DNA from 3 places in the Shigella dysenteriae genome. Region 1 is predicted to be linked to each of the others. Evidence: predicted binding sites of a transcription regulator. Region 1 holds the regulator's gene; each other region holds the start of a gene.
The links. The regulator PurR, encoded in region 1, represses purine synthesis genes. The targets are predictions, from matches to a motif close to CANGCAAACGTTTGCNTG.
Positions count from the first base shown of each region.

Region 2: the regulator PurR is predicted to act here: its motif matches at 2,507-2,524, upstream of cvpA (colicin V production protein).
Region 3: the regulator PurR is predicted to act here: its motif matches at 3,296-3,313, upstream of gltS (sodium/glutamate symporter).

Region 1 is NZ_CP055055.1:2,514,927-2,520,521, forward strand. Features, by position in the region: gene HUZ68_RS11990 (MFS transporter) at 1-689, opposite strand, end outside; gene cydH (cytochrome bd-I accessory subunit CydH) at 855-944, opposite strand; gene purR (HTH-type transcriptional repressor PurR) at 1,243-2,268, shown strand; gene punR (DNA-binding transcriptional activator PunR) at 2,265-3,197, opposite strand; gene punC (purine nucleoside transporter PunC) at 3,310-4,521, shown strand; gene cfa (cyclopropane fatty acyl phospholipid synthase) at 4,812-5,595, shown strand, end outside.
Region 2 is NZ_CP055055.1:3,257,123-3,262,717, forward strand. Features, by position in the region: gene ubiX (flavin prenyltransferase UbiX) at 1-314, opposite strand, end outside; gene purF (amidophosphoribosyltransferase) at 409-1,926, opposite strand; gene cvpA (colicin V production protein) at 1,963-2,451, opposite strand; gene dedD (cell division protein DedD) at 2,893-3,555, opposite strand; gene folC (bifunctional tetrahydrofolate synthase/dihydrofolate synthase) at 3,545-4,813, opposite strand; gene accD (acetyl-CoA carboxylase, carboxyltransferase subunit beta) at 4,883-5,595, opposite strand, start outside.
Region 3 is NZ_CP055055.1:4,734,595-4,740,189, forward strand. Features, by position in the region: gene recG (ATP-dependent DNA helicase RecG) at 1-1,704, shown strand, start outside; gene gltS (sodium/glutamate symporter) at 1,880-3,085, opposite strand; gene xanP (xanthine/proton symporter XanP) at 3,365-4,756, shown strand; gene HUZ68_RS22645 (AsmA family protein) at 4,877-5,595, shown strand, end outside.

The DNA of each region.
Region 1 (5,595 bases):
CTTTGTAGTACCGGAGAGATATAGGTGTAGAGAGTAAACATTGCACCAGCTCCCAGTACCGTCGTCAGCAATGCAGACAGCACCTGCGGACGCATTAATACCGCCAGCTCTTTTTTCACTTCAGGTCGTGCCCCTGCACCACCTTTAGGTAATGAGAAGAACAGACTTACCATTGAAATCACTCCCAGCCCCGCCGTTGCCAGAAATGACATCCGCCAGCCGATGGTTTCACCCAACCAGGTCGCCGCCGGCACGCCACCGATATTTGCCAGGGTTAACCCCATAAACATAGTGGCAACTGCGCTGGCCTGTTTATGTTTTGGCACCACGCTTGCGGCCACGACTGAACCCAAACCAAAAAATGCTCCGTGATTCAGGCTGGTCAAAATGCGTGAAAGCATCAGGGTCATATAATCCGGCGCGATGGCGGAAAGTACGTTGCCGAGCGTGAAAATTGCCATCAGGAAAATCAACGCACTGCGGCGGGCACGATGAGAAAGTAGAAGCGTCATCAGCGGCGCGCCAACCATTACGCCAACTGCATAGGCACTGATTAACATTCCGGCAGCGGGAATCGAGACATCCACACCGCGCGCAATGACGGGCAACAAGCCCATTGGCGAGAACTCCGTTGTCCCGATACCAAACGCGCCAATCGCCAGCGCCAGCAACGGATAGTTAATTTTCATGCCTTATCTCCACCTCTTCGCGTCATTACGCGATATTCATTAAAGTGGCGAAAGCATGACAGCAATCACAAAAAAATGAAAATAACAAAAAGAGAAAACACTTTTGCCATTTTGCTAACAAACAGGAAGGAGATGCGAGGGAGAACGCGCTCCCTCGAGAGGAAATCAGTGCAGCGCGGCAGTCAAACCCACGGCTACGATCAAACCGAGGACGATAATCGTTGTTACCAGTGAAAATTTAAGGTCGGTGCTCATCAAGTTTTCTCCTTTTTTATTACCACACAAAAAGTGATATTACGCATTTTTACACACTGTGATGAAAAAATCTCCCGTCATTTATAATGATAAGTGTTTTTACCACTTCCCCTTTTCGTCAAGATCGGCCAAAATTCCACGCTTACACTATTTGCGTACTGGCCATTGACCCCTTCCTGACGCTCCGTGTCGTTTTTCCGGCGTACCGCAACACTTTTGTTGTGCGTAAGGTGTGTAAAGGCAAACGTTTACCTTGCGATTTTGCAGGAGCTGAAGTTAGGGTCTGGAGTGAAATGGAATGGCAACAATAAAAGATGTAGCGAAACGAGCAAACGTTTCCACTACAACTGTGTCACACGTAATCAACAAAACACGTTTCGTCGCTGAAGAAACGCGCAACGCCGTGTGGGCAGCGATTAAAGAATTACACTACTCCCCTAGCGCGGTGGCGCGTAGCCTGAAGGTTAACCACACCAAGTCTATCGGTTTGCTGGCGACCAGCAGCGAAGCGGCCTATTTTGCCGAGATCATTGAAGCGGTTGAAAAAAATTGCTTCCAGAAAGGTTACACCCTGATTCTGGGTAATGCGTGGAACAATCTTGAGAAACAGCGGGCTTATCTGTCGATGATGGCGCAAAAACGCGTCGATGGTCTGCTGGTGATGTGTTCTGAGTACCCAGAGCCGTTGCTGGCGATGCTGGAAGAGTATCGCCATATCCCAATGGTGGTGATGGACTGGGGTGAAGCAAAAGCTGACTTCACCGATGCGGTCATTGATAACGCGTTCGAAGGCGGCTACATGGCCGGGCGTTATCTGATTGAACGCGGTCACCGCGAAATCGGCGTCATCCCCGGCCCGCTGGAACGTAACACCGGCGCAGGCCGCCTTGCCGGTTTTATGAAGGCGATGGAAGAAGCGATGATCAAGGTGCCGGAAAGCTGGATTGTTCAGGGTGACTTTGAACCCGAATCTGGTTATCGCGCCATGCAGCAAATACTGTCGCAGCCGCATCGCCCTACTGCCGTCTTCTGTGGTGGCGATATCATGGCAATGGGCGCACTTTGTGCTGCTGATGAAATGGGTCTGCGCGTCCCGCAGGATGTTTCGCTGATCGGTTATGATAACGTGCGCAACGCCCGCTATTTTACGCCGGCGCTGACCACGATCCACCAACCAAAAGATTCGCTGGGTGAAACAGCGTTCAACATGCTGTTGGATCGTATCGTCAACAAACGTGAAGAACCGCAGTCCATTGAAGTGCATCCGCGCTTGATTGAACGCCGCTCCGTGGCTGACGGCCCGTTCCGCGACTATCGTCGTTAATCACCCGTTGCGGGAGTCTCTTCCGGCTCCCGCAGCCACTCCTTATTCAGCGTCTCACTATCGCCGAGATACTCAAGCAGCCAGGTTAACGCAGGCGACATATCATTTTGCTGCCATGTCAGACAACATGCCGAATCCGGGAAGGGGTTTTCCAATTCAAGTGCTACCCACTTCCCCTCATTAAGCCACGGTTTGGCGAAATGTGTTGGCACCATCCCTATGCATAATCCTGCCGAGATACAGGTTGCCGATGATTCCCAGTCAGGCACGACAACTCTTTTTTGGTTATCCAGCAACCAGGTAATACGTTTAGGTAGCGTTCGCGAGGTGTCTTCGCGCACCAACGACGGCCAGTTGCGCAACGTATCATCGCTGAATGGGCCATCCATCAACGCCAGCGGGTGGTGGCTGGCAACAACGCAACTCCAGCTTAGCATCCCCATATCCCGGAAGGCATAACGACCGCCTACCGGAATCGCGCGTGTTGCGCCAATCGCCAGTTCCACGCGCCCGTCGGAAAGCGCATCCCAGACACCGTTGAACACTTCCTGAAAGACAAGAAGTTCGACATCATCAAAATGGCGATAAAAATCAACGATCATCTGCCGTGTACGTTCTGGCCTGACAATATTATCCACTGCGATAGCTAACTGACCGCGCCAACCGTTCGCTATCTGCTGACATTGCTGGCGGGTGATCTGCATTTTTTTGACAACAGAGCGCCCTTCTTTGAGAAACCACGCTCCAGCAGCGGTCAGCTCCACATCACGGTGCCGTCGTTCAAAGAGCGGCACCGCCAGCCACTCTTCCAGCTGACGCACGGTATAGCTGACCGCAGAAGGAACGCGATGCAGCTCCTGTGCCGCAGCGCTAAAACTACCATTACGCGCTACCGCATCAACAACTTCGAGTGAATATTCTGACCACATAGTCTGCCTGCAAAATTTTTGAAATCAGTCATCAAATATTACCGTTTCACAACACTAATTTCACTCCCTACACTTTGCGGCGGTGTTTAATTGAGAGATTTAGAGAATATACATGCAACCTGGGAAAAGATTTTTAGTCTGGCTGGCGGGTTTGAGCGTACTCGGTTTTCTGGCAACCGATATGTATCTGCCTGCTTTCGCCGCCATACAGGCCGACCTGCAAACGCCTGCGTCTGCTGTCAGTGCCAGCCTTAGTCTGTTCCTTGCCGGTTTTGCCGCAGCCCAGCTTCTGTGGGGGCCACTCTCCGACCGTTATGGTCGTAAACCGGTGTTATTAATCGGCCTGACAATTTTTGCGTTAGGTAGTCTGGGGATGCTGTGGGTAGAAAACGCCGCTACGCTGCTGGTATTGCGTTTTGTACAGGCTGTGGGTGTCTGCGCCGCGGCGGTTATCTGGCAAGCGTTAGTGACGGATTTTTATCCTTCACAGAAAGTTAACCGAATTTTTGCGACCATCATGCCGCTGGTGGGTCTATCTCCGGCCCTGGCTCCTCTGTTAGGAAGCTGGCTGCTGGTCCATTTTTCCTGGCAAGCGATTTTCGCCACCCTGTTTGCCATTACCGTGGTGCTGATTCTGCCTATTTTCTGGCTCAAACCCACGACGAAGGCCCGTAACAATAGTCAGGATGGTCTGACCTTTACCGACCTGCTACGTTCTAAAACCTATCGCGGCAACGTGCTGATATACGCGGCCTGTTCAGCCAGTTTTTTTGCATGGCTGACCGGTTCACCGTTCATCCTTAGTGAAATGGGCTACAGCCCGGCAGTTATTGGTTTAAGTTATGTCCCGCAAACTATCGCGTTTCTGATTGGTGGTTATGGCTGTCGCGCCGCGCTGCAGAAATGGCAAGGCAAGCAGTTATTACCGTGGTTGCTGGTGCTGTTTGCAGTCAGCGTCATTGCGACCTGGGCTGCAGGCTTCATTAGCCATGTGTCGCTGGTCGAAATCCTGATCCCATTCTGTGTGATGGCGATTGCCAATGGCGCGATCTACCCTATTGTTGTCGCCCAGGCGCTGCGTCCCTTCCCACACGCAACTGGTCGCGCCGCAGCGTTGCAGAACACTCTACAACTGGGTCTGTGCTTCCTCGCAAGTTTGGTAGTTTCCTGGCTTATTAGTATCAGCACGCCATTGCTCACCACCACCAGCGTGATGTTATCAACAGTAGTGCTGGTCGCGCTGGGTTACATGATGCAACGTTGTGAAGAAGTTGGCTGCCAGAATCATGGCAATGCCGAAGTCGCTCATAGCGAATCACACTGATCTATATCGATATACTTATACTTAGGCTGCTAACAAAATTTTGTTGTATGATTGAAATTAGCGGCCTATACTAATTTCGAGTTGTTAAAGCTACGATAAATATTATGTTTTTACGGGGACAGGATCGTTCCCGACTCACTATGGATGGTCATTTCGGCAAGGGTTCCTCTTTTCCCTCTGTTCTACGTCGGATTATAGACTCGCGGTTTTTTCTGCGAGATTTCTCACAAAGCCCAAAAAGCGTCTACGCTGTTTTAAGGTTCTGATCACCGACCAGTGATGGAGAAACTATGAGTTCATCGTGTATAGAAGAAGTCAGTGTACCGGATGACAACTGGTACCGTATCGCCAACGAATTACTTAGCCGTGCCGGTATAGCCATTAACGGTTCTGCCCCGGCGGATATTCGTGTGAAAAACCCCGATTTTTTTAAACGCGTTCTGCAAGAAGGCTCTTTGGGGTTAGGCGAAAGTTATATGGATGGCTGGTGGGAATGTGACCGACTGGATATGTTTTTTAGCAAAGTCTTACGCGCAGGTCTCGAGAACCAACTCCCCCATCATTTCAAAGACACGCTGCGTATTGCCGGCGCCCGTCTCTTCAATCTGCAGAGTAAAAAACGTGCCTGGATAGTCGGCAAAGAGCATTACGATTTGGGTAATGACTTGTTCAGCCGCATGCTTGATCCCTTCATGCAATATTCCTGCGCTTACTGGAAAGATGCCGATAATCTGGAATCTGCCCAGCAGGCGAAGCTCAAAATGATTTGTGAAAAATTGCAGTTAAAACCAGGGATGCGCGTACTGGATATTGGCTGCGGCTGGGGCGGACTGGCGCACTACATGGCGTCTAATTATGACGTAAGCGTGGTCGGCGTCACCATTTCTGCCGAACAGCAAAAAATGGCTCAGGAACGCTGTGAAGGCCTGGATGTCACCATTTTGCTGCAAGATTATCGTGACCTGAACGACCAGTTTGATCGTATTGTTTCTGTGGGGATGTTCGAGCACGTCGGACCGAAAAATTACGATACCTATTTTGCGGTGGTGGATCGTAATTTGAAACCGGAAGGTA
Region 2 (5,595 bases), 740 kb from region 1:
GTCAGTAAGCCATCAGTATAGCTATGGACAATGCCGGAAAGGGTTTTGATTGAACAGGGTAAAATCACCATCCCCAGCGTCTGGAAAGAACCGGAAGAGATGCTGGCGGCAATATCGCGCGCATCGTGCGTGACATCGGCTAACACCTGCACTTCGCGCAGGGAAAAATCCGTTTCGAGGGATAAGGTCTGGCGCGCCGCCTGGCTCATTACCAGATGCGTTTCGATATCTGTGACATCGCGCAGAACCTGTAATAAGCGCACGCCATAAATCGCGCCGCTGGCACCGCTGATGCCCACAATAAGTCGTTTCATAAATAGTTACCCTGTCAGACTTGCAGGCAGACTTTGCAGGATTTCGGCGGGAGTTGCAAGTCAGGGTGCCAGACCGGCACCCTGAGCGAAGGCATCATCCTTCGTTATGCATTTCGAGATTTTCCACTTCGTTCTGACGTTGCACTGCTTTGGCGTCGTCATTACGTAAAGTATCGAGGAAATCGAGGTAGCCCTGATCAACATCTTTGGTGACGTAGACGCCGTTGAACACCGAGCATTCAAACTGCTGGATATCCGGGTTTTCAGCGCGAACGGCGTCGATCAGATCGTTCAGATCCTGGAAAATCAACCCGTCAGCACCGATGATCTGGCGAATTTCATCTACTTCGCGACCGTGAGCGATCAGTTCCGTAGCGCTCGGCATATCGATACCGTAAACGTTCGGGAAGCGAATTTCCGGTGCCGCAGAAGCGAGGTACACTTTCTTCGCTCCGGCTTCGCGTGCCATCTCGATAATCTGCTCAGAAGTGGTGCCACGGACGATGGAGTCGTCGACCAGCAGGACGTTTTTATCGCGGAACTCGGCGCGGTTGGCGTTCAGTTTACGGCGCACGGACTTACGACGCAGCTGCTGACCCGGCATGATGAAGGTACGGCCAACATAGCGGTTTTTAACGAAGCCCTGACGGTACGGTTTGCCCAGAATACGAGCAATTTCCAGCGCGATATCACACGAGGTTTCCGGGATCGGGATCACCACGTCGATATCCAGATCTTCCCATTCGCGGGCAATTTTCTCGCCCAGTTTCGTGCCCATATTCACACGCGCGCTGTAAACGGAAATTTTGTCGATGAACGAGTCCGGGCGAGCAAAGTATACATACTCAAACAGGCACGGATTGCTGACCGGATTGTCAGCACATTGACGGGTAAACAACTGCCCTTCTTCAGTGATGTAAATCGCTTCGCCAGGCGCGACGTCACGCAGGAAATCAAAGCCCAGTGTATCGAGCGCAACGCTTTCGGAAGCGACCATATATTCTGTGCGGTTCTCGTCAATATCACGTTTTCCCAGAACCAGCGGACGAATACCGTTTGGATCGCGGAAAGCAACCATACCGTGGCCGATAATCATCGCCACACAGGCATACGCGCCGCGGATTAAGCGGTTTGTAGCAGCGATGGCGGCGAAAATGTTGTCGGCTTCCAGCGGGTAGTGGCGGAAGTTGTCCAGCTCGCTGGCGAAGATATTAAGCAGAATTTCCGAGTCGGAAGTGGTGTTGATGTGGCGGCGTTTTTCTTCAAACAGTTTTTTACGCAACTCGTGAGCGTTGGTCAGATTGCCGTTGTGGGCAAGCGTAATGCCATACGGAGAGTTAACGTAAAACGGCTGCGCTTCAGAGGCGCTGGAGCTGCCAGCCGTAGGGTAACGCACATGACCAATGCCCATATTGCCCTGCAAACGCTGCATATGGCGAGCTTCAAATACATCGCTCACCAGCCCGTTCGCTTTACGCAAACGGAAGCAGTTATTGGCATCTATGGTGATGATGCCAGCGGCATCCTGACCGCGATGCTGAAGCACCGTTAAGGCATCATAAATCGACTGGTTAACCGGCATAACACCGGCGATACCGACAATACCGCACATACGTCTTTTTCCTCGTTAAGCCACATCTCAGAGCACTTACGCTCTGGGCAAGAAACTTGACGAGCTTTGCAGATAATCAAAAAACCATCTGATGATAAAACTGAACTGCGGGATCAGCTGTGATTTGCTCCAGTCTTCGCTTTTCGACACCCCGGTAAAGGAGTCGAGAAAGAAGAGAATGGCAGCAACAATCAACACACCGCGCAACGCACCGAAACAGACGCCCAGCACCCGATCGGTGCCTGACAACCCCGTTTTCTCCACCAGCTGGCCTATCACGAAGTTCACGATAGCACCAACGATCAGGGTAGCGATAAACAGTACCGCGATGGCAATCCCATTTCGAACCAGTTCGTCTTCAAAGCCCGTAAACCAGACTGACAGGTAAGTGTAGTAATGACTGGCAACAAAGAAAGCACACCCCCATGTCACCAGCGATAACGCTTCACGAACAAAGCCGCGGATCAGGCTAACCAGAGAGGAAAAAGCAATCACCGCGATTATGGCGTAATCAATCCAGACCATATGTGTCCCACGATTTTACGCCCTGTCATCCTGTTCGGGGCGCATTCTAACAGAAAAAGAAAACGTTTGCGTAGGGATTTCCTTCCCGCGCATCAATAAAAATGGCGCTGAAAAAATATTCAACGCCATCGACTTTTTATGCCTTTGCGGCATCGTGCAATGCGTGTCGGATGCGGCGTAAACGCCTTATCCGACCTACGGTTCTACCCCTGCGTAGGCCTGATAAGACGCACCAGCGTCGCATCAGGCAACGGCTGTCGGATGCGGCGTGAATGCCTTATCCGACCTACGGTTCTACCCCTGCGTAGGCCTGATAAGACGCGCCAGGCGTCGCATCAGGCAACGGCTGTCGGATGCGGCGTAAACGCCTTATCCGACCTACGGTTCTACCCCTGCGTAGGCCTGATAAGACGCGCCAGCGTCGCATCAGGCAAGACCGTATTAATTCGGCGTATAGCCCATTACCACGCCACTTAAGCCAGAAAGTTGCTTCAACTCACCCAGCGATCCTTTCAGCTTATCTTTCGAGGCATCTGGCCCAACCAGAATACGGGTAATTTTACCCTGCACTGGCGTGGATGGCGACGTATAAACCCGATAACCGGCACCGCGCAGCTTACCGACAATCTCATTCACTTTATCGGCATTTTTCAGCGCCCCCAGTTGCACAACATAGGCTTTACCCGTCGGTGCAGCTTTTTCTTCCACGACCGGCTTCGGTTCTGGCTTCGGCGCAGGTGGTGCTTCAACCTTCGGTTTCGGCGGCTCCACCGGTTTCGGCTTCGGTGGGGCGACCGGTGCAGGTTCCGGTTCAAACTCGGTGTTATTGGCTGCAATAGTGGTCGGATCGAGCGACGGTGCTGCGGCATCACCAGCCCGCACCTCTTCCGCTGCGCCTTCCGGCGGCTGCGTCGGCAACGCCTGGGTGGCGGCTGGCATCATATCAGGCTCATCGCGATCGCCCGCTTTTGGAACCAGCGGGATAGCCGCAAACTCATCCTGATAATGTTTTTTCTGCCCGTCCAGCAGCCCTGGAAGTACAATCACCCCCAGCGCCACCAGCACGATCGTGCCCACTAACCGATTCTGAAACTTACTTGCCACCGCTTCTCCTCGCGTCAATCACTTCCATGACATGTGCGACCGTGTGGAAAGAACCACACACCAGCACGGTGTCTTCCGCTTTAGCGTCCGCCATTGCGGCATCCCATGCCTGCGCAACGCTATCAAATGATTTGCCGTTACCCAAATGCTCAAGCAGTTGTTCTGCCGTGGCACCGCGCGGCCCTTCCAGTGGCGCACAATACCAGTCATCAACCACGCTTTTCAACCAGGCCAGAGTTCCGGCAATATCTTTATCATGTAGCATACCGATAACCGCCAGCACGCGCCCGTTTTTCGGTAGCGCTTTCATACGCCCGGTGAGATATTCCGCCGCATGTGGATTATGCGCGACATCAAAAATAACGCGTGGCGACTCGCTCACAATCTGGAAACGTCCCGGCAAAATTGCGCTGGCAATCCCGTCGCGAATGGCATTTTCACTGACCTCCAGCCCGCTGGCACGCAGTGCCGCCAGCGCCGTTGCGGCATTCGGTTGCGGGATAAGCGGCAACGGCAGGTTTTCCAGCGTGCCGTGAGCATCGCTAAACGTCCAGTCATGATCGGTGACGGAATAGTTCCACTCAACGCCCCGACGTTGTAACAGTGCACCTTTTTCCTGCGCCACATCAGCAATGGTAGAAGGCATTTCCGGCTCACCGACAATTGCCGGTTTTTCGCTGCGGAAGATGCCTGCTTTCTCGCGACCAATACTTTCGCGATCTGGCCCCAGCCAGTCGGTATGATCCAGCGCAATACTGGTTACTACCGCGACATCGGCGTCGACAATATTGGTTGCGTCCAGACGACCGCCCAGCCCTACTTCCAGAATCACCACGTCAAGTTGTGCCTGTTTGAACAGCCACAACGCCGACAGCGTACCGTACTCGAAATAGGTCAGGGAAATATCACCGCGTGCCGATTCAATCTCCGCAAAAGAGGCGGTGTGGGCCGATTCCGGCAATTCCTGACCCTGCACACGTACGCGCTCGGTATAACGCACCAGATGAGGCGAACTGTAGACGCCCACTTTGTACCCTGCCGCCATCAGAATCGACTCCAGCGTACGGCAGGTGGTGCCTTTGCCATTCGTACCCGCAACGGTAAACACAAATGGCGCTGGTTTCAGAACGCCAAGACGCGCCGCGACCTGGCTCACGCGCTCAAGGCCGAGATCGATAGTTTTACTGTGCAGGTTTTCCAGATAAGAAAGCCACGAAGCCAGAGGCGACGCGGCTTGAGGAGTGCGTTTGATAATCATGGTATCCGCTGATTCGTTACGGTGAGAATAGCAAAAGGGCAGAGCCAGTGGCCCTGCCCTTATCAGTTATCAGGCCTCAGGTTCCTGATCCGGTACCGGGGGTACCACTACGCCTTCACGCGGCGCTTCAGGATTCGGCGCTGGCAGATTCATCAACTTCGCCAGAATGCTCGCCAGTTTCAGGCGCATTTCCGGACGACGGACGATCATGTCGATCGCGCCTTTCTCGATCAGGAATTCACTGCGCTGGAATCCTGGCGGCAGTTTTTCGCGAACGGTCTGTTCGATAACACGCGGACCGGCAAAGCCGATTAACGCTTTCGGTTCAGCGATGTTGAGATCGCCCAGCATGGCGAAACTTGCAGAAACACCGCCCATCGTCGGGTCGGTCAGCACGGAGATGTACGGCAAGCCGCGCTCCTGCATTTTTGCCAGTGCCGCAGAGGTTTTCGCCATCTGCATCAGCGACATCAGTGCTTCCTGCATACGTGCGCCACCAGAGGCGGAGAAGCAGATCAGCGGGCAGTTATCTTCCAGCGCCTGCTCAACGGCACGCACGAAACGCGCACCCACAACAGACCCCATTGAACCGCCCATAAAGGCGAACTCGAATGCCGCAGCGACAACCGGCATTCCATACAGAGTGCCTTTCATCACCACCAGCGCATCTTTTTCGCCAGTTTCTTTCTGCGCAGATGCCAGACGGTCTTTATACTTCTTGGAGTCACGAAACTTCAGCACATCTTTCGGCTCAAGCTCGCTACCCAGCTCCACAAGGCTTC
Region 3 (5,595 bases), 2.2 Mb from region 1:
GAGATGATCCACCCGGAATACCGCGTGCAGGGCGATCTCAGTACGCCAGAGTTGCAGGAAACGCTCACGCCGGTTTATCCAACAACCGAAGGCGTAAAGCAGGCCACGCTGCGTAAATTAACTGACCAGGCGCTGGATCTGCTCGACACCTGCGCCATTGAAGAACTCCTGCCGCCGGAACTGTCACAAGGAATGATGACGCTACCGGAAGCGTTGCGCACTTTGCACCGCCCGCCGCCGACGCTGCAACTTAGCGATCTGGAAACCGGGCAGCATCCGGCGCAACGTCGTCTGATTCTGGAAGAACTGCTGGCGCATAACCTCAGCATGTTAGCCTTACGCGCCGGAGCGCAACGTTTCCATGCCCAGCCGCTGAGCGCCAATGACACGCTGAAAAATAAACTTCTTGCCGCCTTACCGTTCAAGCCAACGGGCGCTCAGGCTCGCGTGGTGGCGGAGATCGAGCGCGATATGGCGCTGGATGTGCCGATGATGCGCCTGGTACAGGGCGATGTAGGTTCCGGTAAAACGCTGGTCGCTGCCCTCGCCGCGCTGCGTGCGATTGCCCACGGCAAACAGGTGGCATTGATGGCACCAACCGAATTACTCGCCGAACAGCACGCCAATAACTTCCGTAACTGGTTTGCACCGCTCGGTATCGAAGTGGGCTGGCTCGCCGGTAAGCAGAAAGGTAAAGCGCGGCTGGCACAGCAGGAAGCCATCGCCAGCGGTCAGGTGCAGATGATTGTCGGAACACACGCCATCTTCCAGGAACAGGTGCAGTTTAACGGCCTGGCGCTGGTGATTATCGACGAACAGCATCGCTTTGGCGTGCATCAGCGTCTGGCATTGTGGGAGAAAGGCCAGCAGCAAGGCTTCCATCCGCATCAGTTGATCATGACCGCCACGCCGATCCCCCGCACGCTGGCGATGACTGCGTATGCCGATCTCGACACCTCGGTCATTGATGAACTGCCGCCAGGCCGCACGCCAGTGACTACGGTCGCTATTCCTGATACTCGCCGTACCGACATCATTGACCGCGTGCGCCACGCCTGCATGACTGAAGGTCGTCAGGCGTACTGGGTTTGTACGTTGATTGAAGAGTCGGAATTGCTGGAAGCGCAGGCGGCGGAAGCTACCTGGGAAGAGTTGAAACTGGCGCTACCAGAGTTGAATGTTGGCCTGGTACACGGGCGGATGAAACCTGCCGAGAAACAGGCGGTGATGGCGTCGTTTAAACAAGGTGAACTACACCTGCTGGTTGCCACTACCGTTATTGAAGTCGGTGTTGATGTGCCTAACGCCAGTCTGATGATTATCGAAAACCCTGAGCGTCTGGGTCTGGCGCAGTTACACCAGCTGCGCGGGCGTGTAGGTCGTGGTGCGGTGGCTTCTCACTGCGTGCTGCTCTACAAAACGCCGCTCTCCAAAACCGCGCAAATTCGCCTGCAAGTGCTGCGCGACAGCAACGACGGTTTTGTGATTGCACAGAAAGACTTAGAGATTCGCGGACCGGGTGAACTGTTAGGTACGCGTCAGACGGGTAATGCTGAATTTAAAGTGGCGGATTTACTGCGCGATCAGGCGATGATCCCGGAAGTTCAGCGCCTGGCACGCCATATTCACGAACGTTACCCACAACAGGCAAAAGCCCTGATAGAACGCTGGATGCCGGAGACGGAACGTTACTCGAATGCGTAAAAGGCGGCGGTGAGAAGACCGCCATTTCAGGTTACCCTACCTTCCTGCCGGATGTGCTTCGTCCTACAAAAACTTATAAATTCAATAAATTGTGAATCAATGCGCAGCCTTGATAAGCGAAGCGTATCAGGCATTTGTCTTTGTTGCGGCGGCAATTCTACCGCCGCTTCATCGGTTAACCCGCAAAAATCGGCAACATCAAATACAGCTTAATCACCAGCGCGTTAACGATATCAATAAAGAACGCACCGACCATCGGCACCACCAGAAACGCCATGTGCGACGGGCCAAAACGTTCAGTGATCGCCTGCATGTTGGCGATTGCCGTTGGCGTTGCACCGAGGCCAAAACCACAGTGACCCGCAGCCAGCACTGCCGCATCGTAGTTTTTGCCCATCATGCGCCAGGTAACGAAGATGGCATACAACGCCATGAAGATGGTCTGTACCACCAGAATCGCCAGCATCGGCAGCGCCAGCGAAGCCAGCTCCCACAGTTTCAGCCCCATCAACGCCATCGCCAGGAACAACGACAGGCTTACGTTACCCAGCACGGATACCGCACGCTCAAAGACGCGGTAAAAGCCCATCATTGACAGACCGTTGCTCAGAATCACGCCAACAAACAGGACACAGACGAAGGTCGGCAGTTCAAAAGCAGTGCCAGCCAAAAGTTGCGCAACAATTTTCCCCACCGTCAGGCAGATAGCAATCAGCGCGATAGTTTCAATCAGCACCAGCGAGGTGATCATGCGGCCCACATCCGGCTTTTCAAACGCCGTCGGGACTTCCTGGTCATCCGGAATACCGTTCGGCGTGGTGGAGTGTTTCACCAGATAGCGCGCCACCGGACCGCCAATCAAGCCGCCCAGCACCAAACCGAACGTTGCACAGGCCATCGCCACTTCCGTCGCATTGGTGAAGCCATAACGTTCAATGAACAATTTACTCCATGCAGCTCCCGTACCGTGACCGCCGGAAAGCGTAATAGAACCGGCCAACAGCCCCATCAGCGGATCAAGCCCTAACAGGCTAGCCATACCAATGCCAATGGCATTTTGCATCACCAACAGACCAACAACCACAATCAGGAAGATGCCAACCACACGCCCACCGGCACGCAAACTGGCAATGTTGGCGTTCAGGCCAATGGTGGCGAAGAATGCCAGCATTAACGGATCGCGCAGGGACATATCAAAGTTGACTTCCCAGCCCATGCTTTTTTTCAGTACCAGTAGCGCCAGCGCCACCAACAAACCACCCGCAACAGGTTCCGGTATGGTGTATTTCTTCAAAAAGGAGACGGAATGGACCAACTTACGCCCGAGCAGCAACGTCAGCGTTGCGGCAACAAGCGTTGCTAAAGTATCGAGATGAAACATAGTTACTCCTTTGTATCCGCATCACTCTTTCATACTCGTCATACTTCATCGCGCAGTGGCAACTTCATGAACTATGACGGGTATCGAGTTATGCTTTCCTGGGTCAAATTCTCAGCTGTTAATGAACAAATGGCATGGATTTTAAGCAGAAAAATACCAAAAGTTATATAAAAAAGTGCATTTATCTCATTTAAATATTTAGATGAGGATGTGGCAAACGTTTGCTTTTCTCTTTCGGTCAGCTAAAATGCCCGCTTTGCTACCACGGGATTGTTTTCGATGTCTGTTTCCACCCTCGAGTCAGAAAATGCGCAACCGGTTGCGCAGACTCAAAACAGCGAACTGATTTACCGTCTTGAAGATCGTCCGCCGCTTCCTCAAACCCTGTTTGCCGCCTGTCAGCATTTGCTGGCGATGTTCGTTGCGGTGATCACGCCAGCGCTATTAATCTGCCAGGCGCTGGGTTTACCGGCACAAGACACGCAACACATTATTAGTATGTCGCTGTTTGCCTCCGGTGTGGCATCGATTATTCAAATTAAGGCCTGGGGTCCGGTTGGCTCCGGGCTGTTGTCTATTCAGGGCACCAGCTTCAACTTTGTTGCCCCGCTGATTATGGGCGGTACCGCGCTGAAAACCGGTGGTGCTGATGTTCCTACCATGATGGCGGCTTTGTTCGGCACGTTGATGCTGGCAAGTTGCACCGAGATGGTGATCTCCCGTGTTCTGCATCTGGCGCGCCGCATTATTACGCCGCTGGTTTCTGGCGTTGTGGTGATGATTATCGGCCTGTCGCTAATTCAGGTGGGGCTGACCTCAATTGGCGGCGGTTACGCAGCCATGAGCGATAACACCTTCGGCGCACCGAAAAATCTGCTGCTGGCAGGCGTGGTCTTAGCCTTAATTATCCTGCTTAACCGTCAACGTAACCCTTACTTACGCGTGGCCTCACTGGTGATTGCGATGGCGGCCGGATATGCGCTGGCGTGGTTTATGGGCATGTTGCCAGAAAGCAACGAACCGATGACGCAAGAACTGATTATGGTGCCAACGCCGCTCTATTACGGTCTTGGCATTGAATGGAGTCTGCTGCTGCCGCTGATGCTGGTCTTTATGATCACTTCGCTGGAAACCATTGGCGATATCACGGCGACCTCTGACGTTTCCGAACAGCCAGTGTCCGGTCCGCTGTACATGAAACGCCTGAAAGGCGGCGTGCTGGCAAACGGCCTGAACTCGTTTGTTTCGGCGGTGTTTAACACCTTCCCGAACTCCTGCTTCGGGCAGAACAACGGAGTGATCCAGTTGACCGGTGTTGCCAGCCGCTATGTCGGTTTTGTCGTCGCGCTGATGTTGATCGTGCTGGGTCTGTTCCCGGCAGTGAGCGGTTTTGTACAACACATTCCAGAACCGGTTCTGGGCGGCGCAACGCTTGTAATGTTTGGCACCATCGCCGCCTCCGGTGTGCGTATCGTTTCTCGTGAGCCGCTGAACCGTCGGGCGATTCTGATTATCGCGCTGTCGCTGGCGGTCGGCCTGGGCGTGTCTCAGCAGCCGCTGATTTTGCAGTTTGCCCCTGAATGGCTGAAAAACCTGCTCTCCTCCGGGATCGCCGCGGGCGGTATTACTGCCATCGTGCTGAATCTGATTTTCCCACCAGAAAAACAGTAATTCACTGGCGGCGGTAAGATAATTACCGCCGCAGTCTCACCTCTTTCACCATTCCCGCCTTGAGGATTGCGCGTAAATCGTGCATAACTCCCTTATGTGCATTTCACGGGATGGAAGACCATGAAATTTATTGGGAAGCTGCTTCTCTACATTCTCATCGCTCTGTTAGTGGTGATCGCTGGCCTCTATTCTCTTCTGCAAACCCGCTGGGGAGCAGAACATATCAGCGCATGGGTTTCCGAGAATAGCGACTATCATCTGGCCTTCGGGGCGATGGATCACCGTTTTTCCGCGCCATCTCATATCGTGCTGGAGAACGTCACATTTGGTCGTGATGGTCAGCCCGCGACCCTGGTGGCAAAAAGTGTCGACATTGCGCTAAGCAGTCGGCAACTGACCGAACCACGCCATGTCGATACCATCCTGCTGGAAAACGGGACGCTGAATCTCACCGGCCAGACCGCGCCGCTACCGTTCAAAGCCGATCGTCTGCAACTGCGTGATATGGCGTTTAATAGCCCGAATAGCGAATGGAAACTGAGCGCGCAGCGGGTAAATGGCGGCGTGGTTCCGTGGTCACCAGAAGCCGGTAAAGTGCTGGGTACGAAGGCGCAGATTCAGTTTAGTGCCGGATCGCTTTCGCTCAATGATGTTCCTGCCACCAATGTACTGATTGAAGGCAGTATTGATAACGATCGCGTTACGCTGACTAACCTGGGTGCCGACATCGCCCGCGGGACATTAACCGGAAACGCGCAGCGTAACGCCGACGGCAGCTGGCAAGTGGAAAATCTGCGCATGGCGGATATCCGTCTACAAAGCGAAAAATCGCTAACCGA